4 regions of the Ensifer sp. Root127 genome follow, and region 4 is predicted to be linked to each of the others. Evidence: predicted binding sites of a transcription regulator. Region 4 holds the regulator's gene; each other region holds the start of a gene.
What was found. The regulator LexA, encoded in region 4, represses DNA repair genes until DNA is damaged. The targets are predictions, from matches to a motif close to TGTTCNNNNTGTGTTCNG.

Region 1 (3,701 bases), on a different contig from region 4:
CCTCCCTGCCACCCAAGGCAGAGAGATGGAATCGGCCTTGGGGCTATAGGCGCGGTTGCTATCGCTCATGATTTCCGGCAAAAATGAGGTATAGAAAAGGAAGTCTATAGCTCATGAAATGGAACTGGACGCAGCAAGGCTGGCCCGAATTCAGTTTTGACGCTTCCCGGCTTGAGCCGCTTGAACGGCAATTCCTTTTGTCATCTGGTGAGGTCATCGGCGCAATCCGCCACGTCAGCGACAATGAACGCGATCAACTACGCATAGAGTTGATCAGCGAAGAGGCGGTGAAGACATCGCAAATCGAGGGAGAAATGCTCGATCGTTTGAGCGTCCAATCCTCTTTGCGCCGACAGTTCGGTCTAGAAGCAGACAGCCGGCCGATCAAGCCGCAGGAACGCGGGATCGCAGAAATGATGGCCGACGTCTATGGCACTTGGTCGCGGCCTCTGGACCATGAAACGCTCTTTCGGTGGCATGGAATGTTGATGACGGGAAACCGTCATATGGGAACGATTGGTACATACCGAATACACGAAGATGCCATGCAGATCGTATCTGGTCGCCACGATAAACCTATCATCCACTTTGAAGCGCCACCGTCAGTACGAATACCGGACGAGATGGCCGCCTACGTGGATTGGTTCAACAAATCCGCAACTCACGGTGAAGCCCCCCTCCCCGCTTTGACACGTGCTGGTATCGGCCATATTTATTTCGAGAGCATCCATCCTTTCGAAGATGGCAACGGTAGGCTCGGTCGAGCGATTTCCGAAAAATCACTTGCACAGAATATTGGACAACCAAGTCTCATTGCACTCGCCTTCACGATTGAGCTTGCCCGAAAGGAATACTACAGCCAGTTGGAGAAAAACCAGCGCACGTTGGATATCACCGAATGGCTGATCTACTTCGCGCAGACCATCCTGGAAGCGCAACAGACGACATTGCGTCGGATCGACTTTTACCTCGACAAGGCGCAATTCTATGATCGGTTTCGCGGGCAGTTCAACGAGCGGCAGGAAAAGGCGGTCGCCCGCATGTTCCGTGAAGGCCCTTCGGGATTTAGAGGCGGGCTGAGCGCCGAGAACTACATCGCGATCACACAAACCTCGCGAGCGACCGCCACTCGTGATCTTCACGACTTGGTGGAAAAAGGCGCACTTGTGCGAACCGGCGAACGTCGCCATACGCGGTATTCCCTCAGCCTAACTGAGACGAAAATGCACGATCCGGGATTCAGAGGCGCCTTTGATCAGGCATGAGTTGCTACAGGCCAACGGTATTTGAAATAACGCATGAGAAACCTTCCATGAGCAAATCGTCGAGAGACAAACTTGGCCCAGTTGCTGCACGGGACACGGATGTGTTGAAAGCGCAGGCAATCAATGCGCTACTCACACAGCCGATTGCCATTCTTCCCATGAAGCCCGGCGATCCAATCCGACCCTTCGGGCTCGGACTCTGGCCTGAAATCAGACCCCTTCTGCGGCCTGGCCTTAGCGTCTCGACCCTGCGCCGCGCGACCGGAACCTTTCTCCACTCAAAGAGATACCATCTAGCGATCGCGCAGCTAGGCTCCGTCCGCCACGATATAAACGGCACAGCGATAGGCCTAGTATCGGACACAGACGGGCTGGCGGCCGAGCAAAAAATTGAAAGCTTGAGAAAGCGCGATGAAGCCCGAAAGGCAGCGGCACCTGCGGTTGTCCGATCCATCCCACTTTCGAAGGCTGACATGATCCCGCGCTGCTCTGTTCAATCGGGACAATCCGCCGGGTTAAATCAGGGCGAGCGGCATCGAGCAGCAGCGGCTGCTCGCCCGCGGAAAATGTCTTAGTCGCCGCGCGTGCCGATGAAGGTAGTCGGCTTCGAGCGCCAGCGAGAATGAGCGTACCAGGCGCCGGCAGCGCAGCTGACAGAGCCCGTTCGCGCGCGGTTTGACCGGTTAAAAAGCCTCGTCTCGGAGGATCAGCATCGCGACGGCCAACGCCGGGATCCGGGAAGCCTAGGCCCGGCAAGCCGCTCCAATTGAAAAGCGCCCTGCCTTCACCTGCCCGACCTGACCAGCAAACCTGCGTATCGATGATACCCGTCTCTGGCGGCCGCTGGATCATCATTGAGACGATGCAGGGCGCATGCTTACGAGGGCCCCGGCGATGCGCTTTCTCTCGCCAGGCGGAAACGCTGCGATCGATTCCGCAAATCGATGTGGCGAGCGGACGACAACTTCCGTCGAGATCCGGCTTTCGATCTCCGACTGCCATACCGGACGGCGGGCAGCCTAAATCGTTCACGCTTGCAGATCGTGAACCGTTTGGCTGAGAGAGGAGCCCAGGACCTGGTCGCCGCGTGCGGATCATCTAATGGTCGCCGGTATACTCTGAACGGGCTCTCTACCGGGTGCGGCGCTCACTTCTAATGAAGGGCCGACGATACAGGCGACGATCGACAGATGGTTGGAACCCGCACGCGCCCTGGAACGTTTAGAGAACGAATTCAGGAGGGTGTTATGACTGTCAATCCGAAAACCGATCCTTCTTCCAACACACAGAAAGACCCCGACGATTGGGTCAGCGGCGACGAGCCGATGACCGGTGCGCAGCGGTCCTATCTGAAGACCCTGTCGGAGCAGGCGCATCAGCCCGAGGCCTATGCTGAGGATCTGACCAAGGCGGAAGCATCCAAGAAGATCGACGAACTGAAGCAGTCGCTCGATTTGGAATGAATCGCCGCGTGCGGCCACCATGCATTGAAGCCGATAGCCGAGGACGCACAGTGACATCACGAATCTCTGGAACTTTTTTCACGAGAGGCGATTTTTGCTGATTAAGCCAGCCCGGTCACGCTGCGAAACAGCCAACGTCGAGAATACGGCCATGCAACACGAAGACACCAGACAACAGTATAGCAAGGTGGTTCACGGCTGGAATCAGCGGTACGACCTGGAAGAGTTCACCCGCGCGCACCGGCTTATGCCCCTTGTCGCACGTGAACTGTTTGAGAAATTCGGACCATACAAAATCGACCTCGATCGAAAGGTCGCCGAGCTCGGAGAAGTGGGAAAATCTAATCGTGGGCACTAGTCGAGAGTTCCTCTACGCGCCCCTAGACGACCAGGCGGTCGTTCCCTCCATCTGTCGGCCGCCTGGAATAAACTTTTCTCACAGATAGCAGCTCGCTTCGCGAGCACGACGCGCTTAACTGTGGGGCGGCTGCACCCGTCAAAAAAACGGCCCCCGTAATAGAGGCCATAATCGCATTGCCAAGTCCAACTTACTACGATGTCTGCTCAGGTGGAATACCCTTCTCCACCAGCCGAGCCTTACAGAAGACCATTGCCGTGTCCCGGGCCAGCAGCCCATGCTGCCGACCGTGAGGCGATCGACCTCCACGATTTCGGGCTTGTCGCCGTGTTCCGGCAACCCAGCCAGGCGATCGCCTGTGCATTCGATCTTCGGAGCCGCCTGAATCAAATCGGCCTGAATGTGCAAGCAGCCATCCACATCGGCGAGTGCGGAAGACACCACGGCCATGCCGGCCCGGTCCTGCAGCTTGCAGCGGGACTTGCGGGCTGCGCGAGACCGGGCGATATCATCGCCTCCCACACCGTGCGCGATCTCGCCATCGGTACAAACCTCTCCTTTGATCCACGCGGGGAGCTCGACCTGCCCGGAATCCCCGGCCCATGGCGGTACTTT
Region 2 (3,701 bases), on a different contig from region 4:
GCGAACCATGACGAGGATGGCGTCGTTGCCGCCCTGCCTGCGTCCGCCGCTGCCTTGGCCGCCCTCGCCCCCAGCGGCACCGCTCTGCTTGGAGATGGCATCGATCAGCGGATGCGAGACACCGATCGCGGCCAGCGTTTCGCCTGCTCCGGGCACGAACCGCACCCAGACGCCGGCACCCACCAAAAGCACAACGGCGCTCACCGCCAGCTGTTTCCAAACCCGCATTCATGTCTCCAAATATGCAAAACGCGCTCCTGCGCGGCACGCGCCGGCGGAACGTTCCGATTTGCCCAGAGTATCGTTGTTCGCACCTTTGTGGGCAACGGCGGAATGCCATCATTACGCAATTGTAATAAAAGCGTATTTGTTGGCGGCATGATGACATCAGCGCCATCGTGCGCCGGCAATCGCGATCGCCGTGTCATTCCATCAAAACGCACGGGACAAAGACCGTTTACAGCGATTTCCTCTGAGGTATCCTGCAACCGCTGGCAGCCATTGCCATCAGGTTTCGACCGCTTCTTGAGAGGGAAGCAAAGACATGTGCGATGCGTGCGTCGTGGAATCCGTAAAGCAGAAAATGTTGTCCCGCCGCAGCTTCTTCAAGGCAGCAGCCGTCGGCACAGCGGGCATCGCCGCCGCGAGCGCCGGTATCGCCCCGCCGGCGCTCGCCCAGGGACACACCGGCGTCACCGACCTCACCCACGAACTCTACGAGGAGTTCCCGACCTTCTTCGGCCAGCAGCAGTTCTTCCGCGAGCAAAAGTTCAGCTACGCCAAGGACAAGTTCAACCTGTTCGAGCTCCGGGTGAACGAACACACCGGCACCCATGTCGACGCGCCGCTGCATTTCTCCGCCGATGGTCTGTCGGTCGCCGAGCTGCCGGTTGAAAAGCTCGTCGTGCCACTCTGCGTCGTCGACATCCGCGAGAAGGCGTCCGCCGATGCCGATGCGCAAATAACACCCGACGACATCAAGGCCTGGGTCGCCGCCAATGGCGACATTCCGGAAAACGCCTGCGTCGCCATGCTTTCCGGTTGGGGAGCGCACCTTGGCACTGACAAGTTCCGCAATGCCGATGCAAACGGCAAGATGCACTTTCCCGGTTTCCACGCCGAGGCGGCGAAATACCTGCTCGACGAGACCAAGGCGGCCGGCATCGCCGTCGACACGCTTTCGCTCGACCATGGCCCCTCGCCTGATTTCGCCACCCACTATGCCTGGCTGCCGGAAGGCCGCTGGGGACTGGAGGCGGCCGCCAACCTCGACAAGGTGCCCGTCAAGGGCGCGACCCTCGTGCTTGGCGCGCCCAAACACCGCGGCGGCACCGGCGGTCCGGCGCGCGTGTTTGCGCTCGTCTAGAGCATACCCAGGAAAAATGCGAAGCGGTTTTCCGTGAGGAAATGCGTACAAGCAAAGAGGGATACCAACCTGCCGATCCGGCGGCGTCCGCCGCCGGACGCCCCCCGATTGACCCTATGACCAGGAGACGTCATGAGCACCATCGCCCCGCCTGCCGATCCGGAATCCGACGCGCGCGTAAAAGCCGTGTTCGACGACATTCGCGCCACCCGCAAATCGGATTTCATCAACAATATGTGGCTGTGGCTCGCCTTCGATGCCGACCTGCTGGAGCAGACCTGGCGCGACGTCAAGGCGGTGATGGCAACGCCCTCCGCGCTCGATCCGCTGGTCAAGGAAATGCTCTACATCGCCGTTTCCGTCAGCAATGGCTGCGGCTACTGCGCCCATTCGCATACGGCTGCCGCGAGAGCCAAGGGCATGAGCGACGCCGAACATGCCGATCTCTTGCGCGTGATCTCACTTGCCGCCAGAACCAACCAGCTGGCGACCGCCTTGCAGGTGCCGGTGGACGCTGCCTTCGACAGGACGGCCTGACGGCGGTGAGCGCGAGAATAAGCGGCTTCGAAATCGCCTGTCTTTCCACAGGCTTGGTGCGGGTGGCGCAGAAAACGGAATAAAAGAAGAACATCCTTTCTGGCCTTTCGCCTCCGAATCACTACATTGAGCCGCATGATGAGTGGTTTCGACGACATTCCCTTCTTCGACGAAGAGCCGGCCCCGCGCAAGCAGCCGCCAGCAACGGGCGGCATCGCCGCGCGCGCCATGGCTGCCCGCGACCGCCAGCAGCGCCCGGATTATCTCTCCGGCCTCAATCCGGAACAGGCCGAAGCGGTCGAATCTCTGGATGGCCCGGTGCTGGTTCTCGCCGGCGCCGGCACCGGCAAGACCCGGGTTCTCACCACCCGCATCGCCCATATTCTTTCCACCGGCCGCGCCTTCCCCTCGCAGATCCTTGCGGTGACCTTCACCAACAAGGCGGCGCGCGAGATGAAGGAGCGCGTCGGCGTGCTCGTCGGCCATGCGGTCGAGGGCATGCCCTGGCTCGGCACCTTCCACTCGATCGGCGTCAAGCTGTTGCGCCGCCACGCCGAGCTGGTGGGCCTGCGCTCCGACTTCACCATTCTCGACACCGACGACGTCGTCAGATTGATCAAGCAGATCATCCAGGCCGAGGGCCTCGACGACAAGCGCTGGCCGGCCAAGCAGTTCGCCGGCATGATCGACGGCTGGAAGAACAAGGGCCTCGACCCGGCGCAGATCCCCGAGGGCGATGCCCGCGCCTTTGCCAACGGCAAGGGCCGCGAGCTCTACGCCGCCTACCAGAACCGGCTGCGCACGCTGAACGCCTGCGACTTCGGCGATCTGCTGCTGCACCCGATCCGCATGTTCCGCAGCAATCCGGATGTGCTGAAGGAATACCACGACAAGTTCCGCTACATCCTCGTCGACGAATATCAGGACACCAACACCGCGCAGTACATGTGGCTGCGGCTTCTGGCGCAGCGCGCCAAGGGCGTGCCGCAGAACGTTTGCTGCGTCGGCGACGACGACCAGTCGATCTATGGCTGGCGCGGCGCGGAAGTGGACAACATCCTGCGCTTCGAAAAGGATTTCCCCGGCGCCAAGGTCATCAAGCTCGAGCGCAACTACCGCTCGACCGAGCATATTCTCGGCGCCGCCGCGCATCTGATCGCCCACAACGAGGGGCGCCTCGGCAAGACGCTGTTTACCGAACGCACCGACCCGGATGACGAGAAGGTGCAGGTGCACGCCGCCTGGGACTCCGAAGAGGAAGCCCGCGCCGTCGGCGAGGAAATCGAACAACTGCAGCGCAAGAGCCACAAGCTCAACGACATGGCGATCCTGGTGCGCGCCTCGTTCCAGATGCGCGAATTCGAAGACCGCTTCGTCACGCTCGGCCTGAACTACCGCGTCATCGGCGGCCCGCGCTTTTACGAGCGGCTCGAGATCCGCGACGCCATGGCCTATTTCCGGCTCGTCTGCCAGCCGGCCGACGACCTTGCCTTCGAGCGCATCGTCAACACGCCGAAGCGCGGCCTTGGCGACACCACCATTCGCACCCTGCACGACTATGCCCGCGCCCGCGACGTGCCGATGCTTGCGGCTGCGACTGACATCATCGAGACCGACGAACTGAAGGCCAAGGCCCGCAAGGGGCTGTTCGATGTCGTCGCCGATTTCCGCCGCTGGCAGAGCCTGCTCGAAACCACGCCGCACACCGAACTTGCCGAGCAGATCCTCGACGAGAGCGGCTACACGGCTATGTGGCAGAACGACAAATCGGCCGAAGCGCCGGGCCGGCTCGAAAACC
Region 3 (3,701 bases), on a different contig from region 4:
ACGCTCATGGCGTAATCGAGATAGGACCGCTGCATTTCCTCGATGATGGAAATCGGCTCGATGCCTGGCGGAGTCTTTCCGCCGCCGGGAGTGCTTTGCTCAGTCAATTGTGATCACGATCTTTGTTCAGAATCAGTCGGATATTTATAGCCGAATGCGCCTGGAAGCGCCAATTTTGGCCCGTGGTTGTGAACAGTCTTTTGCCGTCGGAACAGGCTTTTCTAGGGCATTGCAGCGGAAATCGGAAGTGCTGGCGACAAAGTCGGCTGCCCGGCCTGAACGGCTGTGAGAAGGTTCCGTCACATCCTCATTAAGCTATTGCTCAAGCTTTGGCCACCGACCCCTTCCCAAGCCCCCTCCGCTTGCCTAACAATGCCGATCTGCCACCGGGAAAACTCGGGGCGCGCGCGCACGCACGCGACAATCCGGAAGGGGAAACGGATGTTCAATGTCGACCTCCTGGTCAACGCACTCACCACCCTGCTCGTCACGCTCGATCCGCCGGGGCTCGCCCCGATCTTCCTGAGCCTCACCGTCGGCCTCAGCCGGCAGGAACGCTTTCAGGTCGCCACACGCGGCTCGCTGATCGCCTTCTTCATCCTTGCCGCCTTCGCCGTCTTCGGTAACGGCATTCTCGGCCTGCTCGGCATATCCATCGGTGCCTTCCGCATCGCCGGCGGTCTGCTGCTGTTCTGGATTTCCTTCGAGATGATCTTCGAGAAGCGTCAGGAGCGAAAGGAAAAGACCGGCGAAAACGCCACCACCAAGGACCACATCCACAATATCGCGGTGTTCCCGCTTGCCCTGCCGCTGATTGCCGGGCCGGGCGCGATCTCCGCGACGATCCTGCTTGCCGGCTCGTTCCCGACGGCGGTCGAGCGCACGCAGCTGTTGATCGTCATCGCGCTGTCGATGGTCAGTCTTTTCCTGGCGCTTGTCATCGCCGAACGCATCGACCGTTTTCTCGGCGTCACCGGCCGGGCAATCCTCACGCGCCTGCTTGGGGTCATCCTGGCGGCACTTGCAGTCCAGTTCGTCGTCGACGGCGTGAAATCGGCAATGGCGGTCTGAGGCCATCGGGACGTTTGAGCGCTTCCGCTTTGGATAGAGTTGCGGAAGCGTCCCGTCTCCTGGTCATACGCACTTCCGGACGGAAAACCGCTTCGCACTTTTCCTGGAAATGCTCCAACCGACAGAAACGTTCATTCGAACGCAAAAAGGGCCGGTTTCCCGGCCCTTTTTCAATGTCACGATATTGCCATTAAAGGCCCGTGCCGTTCCAGTCTGCTCACCAAAGGGCGTCCGCAACTGAAAATCGCCGTGTTCGCGTGGCTCAGAACGGGATGTCGTCGTCGAGATCGCGCGAGAAGTTGCCGCCACTCTGGCTGCCCTGACCACCCTGGCCGCCGCCGGAGCGACCGCCGCCGGAGGACTGGCGCGGCTGCTGATCGTAGTCGTCGTAGCCGCCGCCAGCGCCGCCACCGAAATCGCTGGAGCCGCCACGGCCGGCGCCGGAGCCGCCGCCCTCGCCGCGACCATCAAGCATGGTCAGCGTCGAGTTGAAGCCCTGCAGCACGATTTCGGTCGAGTAACGATCATTGCCCGTCTGGTCCTGCCATTTGCGGGTCTGCAGCGCGCCTTCGATATAGAGCTTCGCGCCCTTCTTGACGTATTGCTCGACGACCTTGCACAGGCCTTCGTTGAAGACGACGACGGTGTGCCATTCGGTCTTTTCCTTGCGCTCGCCGCTGTTGCGGTCACGCCAGGTTTCCGATGTGGCAATGCGCAGGTTGGCGATCGGCCGGCCGTCCTGCGTGCGCCGGATTTCCGGGTCCGCCCCGACGTTTCCGACCAAGATCACCTTGTTGACGCTACCAGCCATATTGCTTTTCCCGTGGTTTTGCCGCGCCGCCGGCACGGCTTTCGAATTTCAAGAACGCGTATCTTAGCGGTCCGCTGCCGCGGATACGCCCCGCATCGTACATAATCCACAACAGATTTAGTCGATTTGCGTGTTGTTTGTTCTTTCTTTGTTCTAATATTTCCCTATGATCCTGTCAACCGAATCGAAATGGCCACCAGTTTTGCCGATTGCGCCTCGACATGGGCGTTAGCGTCATTACATAGGGGGCTTTCAACCGACATGCAAAAGCTGGCTTCCGATGAGCGAACTCAAGACCATCTCCATTCGTGGCGCGCGCGAGCACAATCTCAAGGGCATCGATCTCGATCTGCCGCGCAACAAGCTGATCGTGATGACAGGGCTTTCCGGCTCCGGCAAGTCGTCGCTCGCCTTCGATACGATCTATGCCGAAGGCCAGCGTCGCTACGTTGAGAGCCTGTCTGCCTATGCGCGCCAGTTCCTCGAGATGATGCAGAAGCCGGATGTCGACCAGATCGACGGCCTGTCGCCGGCAATCTCGATCGAGCAGAAGACGACCTCGCGCAACCCGCGCTCGACGGTCGGCACCGTGACCGAGATCTACGACTACATGCGCCTGCTGTTTGCGCGCGTCGGTGTGCCCTATTCGCCGGCGACCGGCCTGCCGATCGAAAGCCAGACAGTCAGCCAGATGGTCGACCGTGTGCTCGCCTTCGGCGAAGGCACGCGTCTTTATATTCTTGCGCCGCTCGTGCGCGGCCGTAAGGGCGAGTACAAGAAGGAACTCGCCGAACTGATGAAGAAGGGCTTTCAGCGCGTTAAGGTCGACGGCACCTTCTACGAGATCGCCGAGGTTCCTGCCCTCGACAAGAAGTACAAGCATGACATCGACGTCGTCGTCGACCGTGTCGTCGTGCGGCCCGATCTCGCCTCGCGGCTTGCTGACAGCTTGGAAACATGCCTGACGCTGGCCGACGGTCTCGCCGTTGCCGAATTCGCCGACAAGCCGCTGCCGCCGGAAGAAACCGCGGCCGGTGGCTCGGCCAACAAGTCGCTCAACGAAACCCATGAGCGCGTGCTGTTTTCGGAAAAGTTCGCCTGCCCGGTCTCCGGCTTTACGATTTCCGAGATCGAGCCGCGCCTGTTCTCATTCAACAATCCCTTCGGTGCCTGCCCGACCTGCGATGGCCTCGGCAGCCAGCAGAAGATCGACGAGGCGCTGATCGTACCAGAGCATAACAGGACGCTGCGTGATGGCGCGATCGCGCCTTGGGCCAAATCGTCGTCGCCCTATTACAACCAGACGCTGGAAGCGCTCGGCAAGGTTTTCGGATTCAAGCTCGGCAATCGCTGGAGCGAACTGTCCGTCGACGCGCAGAAAGCCATCCTGCACGGCACCGAAGAGAAGATCGTCTTTCATTATGAAGACGGCGCTCGCTCCTACAACACCACCAAGAATTTCGAAGGCATCGTGCCCAACCTCGAGCGCCGCTGGAAGGAAACCGACAGCGCCTGGGCGCGCGAGGAGATCGAGCGCTATATGTCGGCTGCCCCCTGCCCGGCCTGCGCTGGCTTCCGCCTGAAGCCGGAGGCGCTCGCCGTCAAGATCGACACGCTGCATATCGGCCAGGTCACCGAGATGTCGATCCGCATCGCACGGGACTGGTTCGAGGCATTGCCGGGACATCTCAACACCAAGCAGAACGAGATCGCCGTTCGCATCCTCAAGGAGATCCGCGACCGCCTGCGGTTCCTCAACGATGTCGGTCTCGAATATCTCAGCCTGTCGCGCAACTCCGGCACGCTGTCGGGTGGTGAA
Region 4 (3,701 bases):
CCAACGGATCGTGCGGAGAAAAAGCCTACGGCCGTTCGCATCCGTCCTGCATCATCCGCGCGAGGAGCGAACAGTCCGCGTCGCACCGTTGCCTTTCTTGGGTACGAACCTAGTTACCCATACCGTACCCAAGCGAGGAATTGCTGAATGAACCGTAATGGGCTCTATCTGATCATTGCCATGCTCGCCGTCGCCGTCATTGGTCTCGGCGCCTATGTCTACCGCGAGGAAACAAAACCGACCGGCGTAGAGATCAAGATTGGCCAGGACGGGGTTTCCGTTCAGGAGAATTGAGCGCCATCGGCCACACGCTCAACAGGTTTGGCAGCGGCGAATGCCGCTGGCGGTCGACGCCCCACGCGAGGTTCAAGGCGAACGCAGATCCGAAGGCGGTCGAAATACCGGCCATCGGTGGCGTAAGCGGCCGCGTGCTCGTTGCGAGCGTCAACGAAAGTGTGACGTAGATAGGGCGGGCGAGCGCGTGATTCAGCCCCTCGCACGATGAAAGCAACAAGTCACCCAGCGCCTGCGCGATTGGCTAAAGCGGTTCTCCGTCAATAGCAGCCCGATTGTCGAAAGTGAAACGCTGTGCGTGCCTGCGCAAAGGACATGCTGCCGGCACGCAGGTACGGTTTTCGGGGGGCAAGGAACATGGGCCAATGCGGCGCGTCCAACACGCGCAGCGAGGCTGCCCGCATCGCAGCCAACCACTGTTTTCAAAGCGCAATTCGACCGGGCTGCGCTTGCCCGCCAGTTTGCGAACGTCCGCAGTCGCCAACGACATGGCCTTGCGAGGACGCGCCCCGAAATGGTGATTCGGTCACTATTGTCAGTGCTGAAAATATTGTCTCTAGACAGAACTGGGAATGAATATCCCAACAGCGCGACCCGTATAGGTAGTGTCAAACAAAGCCAACAATGGAGGAAAAGACATAAAATGAAATATAAGATCGCCCTGACTGCTCTTGCCATTCTTGCCGTAACGACGGCCACCGCAAGCGCTGAGGATCTCGTCTTTCAGCTTAAGAACAAGACGAATGCCGTTTTGACGAACTTCTACACATCGCCGGTCGGTGTTGATCAGTGGGAAGACGACGTCTTCGGGCGGCAGGTGCTTAATCCGGGCGAAAGCATGGAAATTACCATCGCCGACGGACGTGATGTCTGCAAATACGACATGCGCTTTGAATTCGAAGAAGGTTCCGGTCTCGACACGACTGAAGACAAGCAGGATCTCTGCGAGTTGGGCGAGTACTCGATTCACGAGTAAAATCCGTCGAGCGTGAAAAACACTCGATCCGAAAATCTCCGTCTCGCTACCCTATGTGGCGAGACGTTGAAGTAAGAGAGCGGCTGGCCGGCATGAAGGCGGCTAGAGCGTTTCCGGTTTAAACGGAGTCACTAGGCGCTCTATCTATTTGTTTTTACGCATTTCCTGGCGGAAAACCGCTCCGCACTTTTCCTCGAATTGCGCTGGCGTGAGACGGGCTTAGTGGTAGCGGCGGATCAAGCCGACGAGCTTGCCCTGAATCTTGACCCGGTCAGGCCCGAAGATGCGCGTCTCATAGGCCGGGTTGGCGGCCTCTAGAGCAATTGAAGCGCCCTTGCGCCGGAAGCGTTTCAACGTTGCTTCCTCGTCATCGACTAGTGCCACGATGATATCGCCGGGATTGGCCGTGGTGGCATTGCGGATGATCACCGTATCGCCATCGAAAATGCCGGCCTCGATCATCGAATCACCCTTCACTTCAAGGGCGTAGTGCTCGCCGCTGCCGATCATATCGAGCGGCACGGTAATGTCGTGGGTGTTGTTCTGTATCGCCGAGATCGGCACGCCGGCGGCAATGCGGCCCATCACTGGAACCGACACGGAGCTGTTGTCGGCAACCGGCAGCGTTTTCGCCGCGGGGGCAGGGGCGGGCGGTTTGCCAAGGCTACCCTCGATGACGCTCGGCGAAAACCCGCGACGGGGCTGCGCGCTCGCAGCATAGGCTTCCGGCAGTTTGATGACTTCGAGCGCTCGGGCGCGGTTGGGAAGCCGGCGTATGAAGCCGCGTTCCTCGAGCGCTGTGATCAGCCGGTGAATGCCCGACTTGGATGCCAGGTCGAGTGCATCCTTCATCTCGTCGAAGGACGGCGGTACACCGGACTCCTTCATTCGTTCATGGATGAAAAGAAGCAATTCCTGTTGCTTGCGGGTCAGCATGGCAAGTCGCTCCAGAGGCGTGAAACAAATCAAGAACAGACACTATCTGTTCCATATGTGTTCCGCAAGTGCCTAAAATTCTGTGAATGTTGGTTCAATCAAGCGCAGATTGACCAACTCGTCGCTGCACGCGCCGCGCGAGGCTGATATGCCTCCTTCCGTTTATGGAATGAGGGTTTAATGACGAAGCTGATTCAAATCTTGCTGACCATCGTTGTCGCCGCGACCGCGATCCTTGGGTTTCGCTGGTATCAATACGTGGATAACAAGCAGAGCCCGTTTGACGAAGTTGGTATCGCGTTGAATGCGGCGATGCCCGGGCCGCTCAATCAATGGGGTTGTGACCGGCTGAAGCTGACATTTGGCAACGGACACCCGCCGCACGGTTGCGCCGCGGCCGATGGGACGCAGTGGAAATAGCCTGCCATCAAGGGATCAGCAGAAATATCGATGGGCGATCTGCTAGAGGAGGCCTGAATCAGGCCGGCTGCGTCGCGGAGCAGGCGTCCTCGAATTCCTTGACGGTTTCCGCGGAGTTGTCCTCCGGCAGCACAGCGTCGGCCGCTTCGGTCGCGACCGGCGTGTCGCCTTGATAGACGAAGGACTGGATGTAGTAGGCGATCGTTCCCTTCCAAACGTTCCGGCCGTCTATCTGCTGGCAGGGCACGGCCGTTTCGAAGTCGGCTTGCAGGTCGTCGACCGTGGCAGCGCTGAGGGCGATGTTAGGCGATGCGATAATCGAGGCGATAAGCAAGGCTGCAAGCACGGTGAACGTCCACTAGATCAGAGGTGGCGGCGATGGTTTGGTTAACGATGTGAACCGTGCTTTCGTTCCGAAGTCCAGCAAGCATGCCGGGCACTGTGCCGTGTTCAACAGTTCTTTGCGAAAGGCGAGCACTGGTGCTCAAGCTGTGGCAATGAAGGCACAAAGATTGGCGTGAGGTGCGTTGGCGTTTTCGATTTTCCGGCGCCCGCCTCAAAGCGTGGCGCTGGCAGCTGATCAACAATACCCGCCGCAAATGCTTCCGATGATGTTGGACGCCGTAATGGAGTGCGAGTGGCCAGCGGCATCCGCCTGTAGCGATCTTCGCATCTCCAGCCAAATACATACGATGTTCAAACGCGCTACGAAACCGGCATCTGACCGCGGGTGCTCGACCAGTCGCGCCGGGATGTCGCGGAGACGTTGCGCACCCCAGTTCGACTGGCCACTGACGGATATCTCTCTCGTGTCGTTAGTTCGAGAGGTTAAAGCCGACCGTCTTACTTCTTGTCTTTCTTGCCCAGGGAGAAACTGCTGCCGGCCAGCTTCACCTGTGAGCCTTCCGTCACAACGGCGGCTTTGACAGTCTTGTCCTTCTTTGGCTTTCTAACCTCGCGGTTACTTCGCACTTGACCTTTTGCCATGATCGTCTCCTTGGAAGGTGTGCCGGGGAACCCTGCATGGGCGCCGAATGCCGGCAAACCAGCCTGCATTGATACCGCCGTAAGTCAA

Region 1: the regulator LexA is predicted to act here: its motif matches at 2,479-2,496, upstream of ASD03_RS22370 (DUF3072 domain-containing protein).
Region 2: the regulator LexA is predicted to act here: its motif matches at 1,979-1,996, upstream of ASD03_RS28530 (UvrD-helicase domain-containing protein).
Region 3: the regulator LexA is predicted to act here: its motif matches at 2,021-2,038, upstream of uvrA (excinuclease ABC subunit UvrA).

Annotation. Positions count from the first base shown of each region.
Region 1 is NZ_LMDX01000023.1:21,532-25,232, reverse strand. Features, by position in the region: gene ASD03_RS22380 (Fic family protein) at 114-1,265, shown strand; gene ASD03_RS22375 (ProQ/FINO family protein) at 1,262-1,840, shown strand; gene ASD03_RS22370 (DUF3072 domain-containing protein) at 2,513-2,728, shown strand; gene ASD03_RS39245 (hypothetical protein) at 2,844-3,083, opposite strand.
Region 2 is NZ_LMDX01000034.1:222,525-226,225, reverse strand. Features, by position in the region: gene ASD03_RS28545 (efflux RND transporter periplasmic adaptor subunit) at 1-228, opposite strand, end outside; gene ASD03_RS28540 (cyclase family protein) at 545-1,366, shown strand; gene ASD03_RS28535 (carboxymuconolactone decarboxylase family protein) at 1,499-1,903, shown strand; gene ASD03_RS28530 (UvrD-helicase domain-containing protein) at 2,039-3,701, shown strand, end outside.
Region 3 is NZ_LMDX01000012.1:502,931-506,631, reverse strand. Features, by position in the region: gene gyrA (DNA gyrase subunit A) at 1-107, opposite strand, end outside; gene ASD03_RS16970 (MarC family protein) at 442-1,071, shown strand; gene ASD03_RS16965 (single-stranded DNA-binding protein) at 1,334-1,882, opposite strand; gene uvrA (excinuclease ABC subunit UvrA) at 2,163-3,701, shown strand, end outside.
Region 4 is NZ_LMDX01000011.1:10,359-14,059, reverse strand. Features, by position in the region: gene ASD03_RS39975 (hypothetical protein) at 148-294, shown strand; gene ASD03_RS13105 (hypothetical protein) at 938-1,270, shown strand; gene lexA (transcriptional repressor LexA) at 1,490-2,206, opposite strand; gene ASD03_RS13095 (hypothetical protein) at 2,387-2,626, shown strand; gene ASD03_RS13090 (hypothetical protein) at 2,685-2,972, opposite strand; gene ASD03_RS39970 (hypothetical protein) at 3,470-3,613, opposite strand.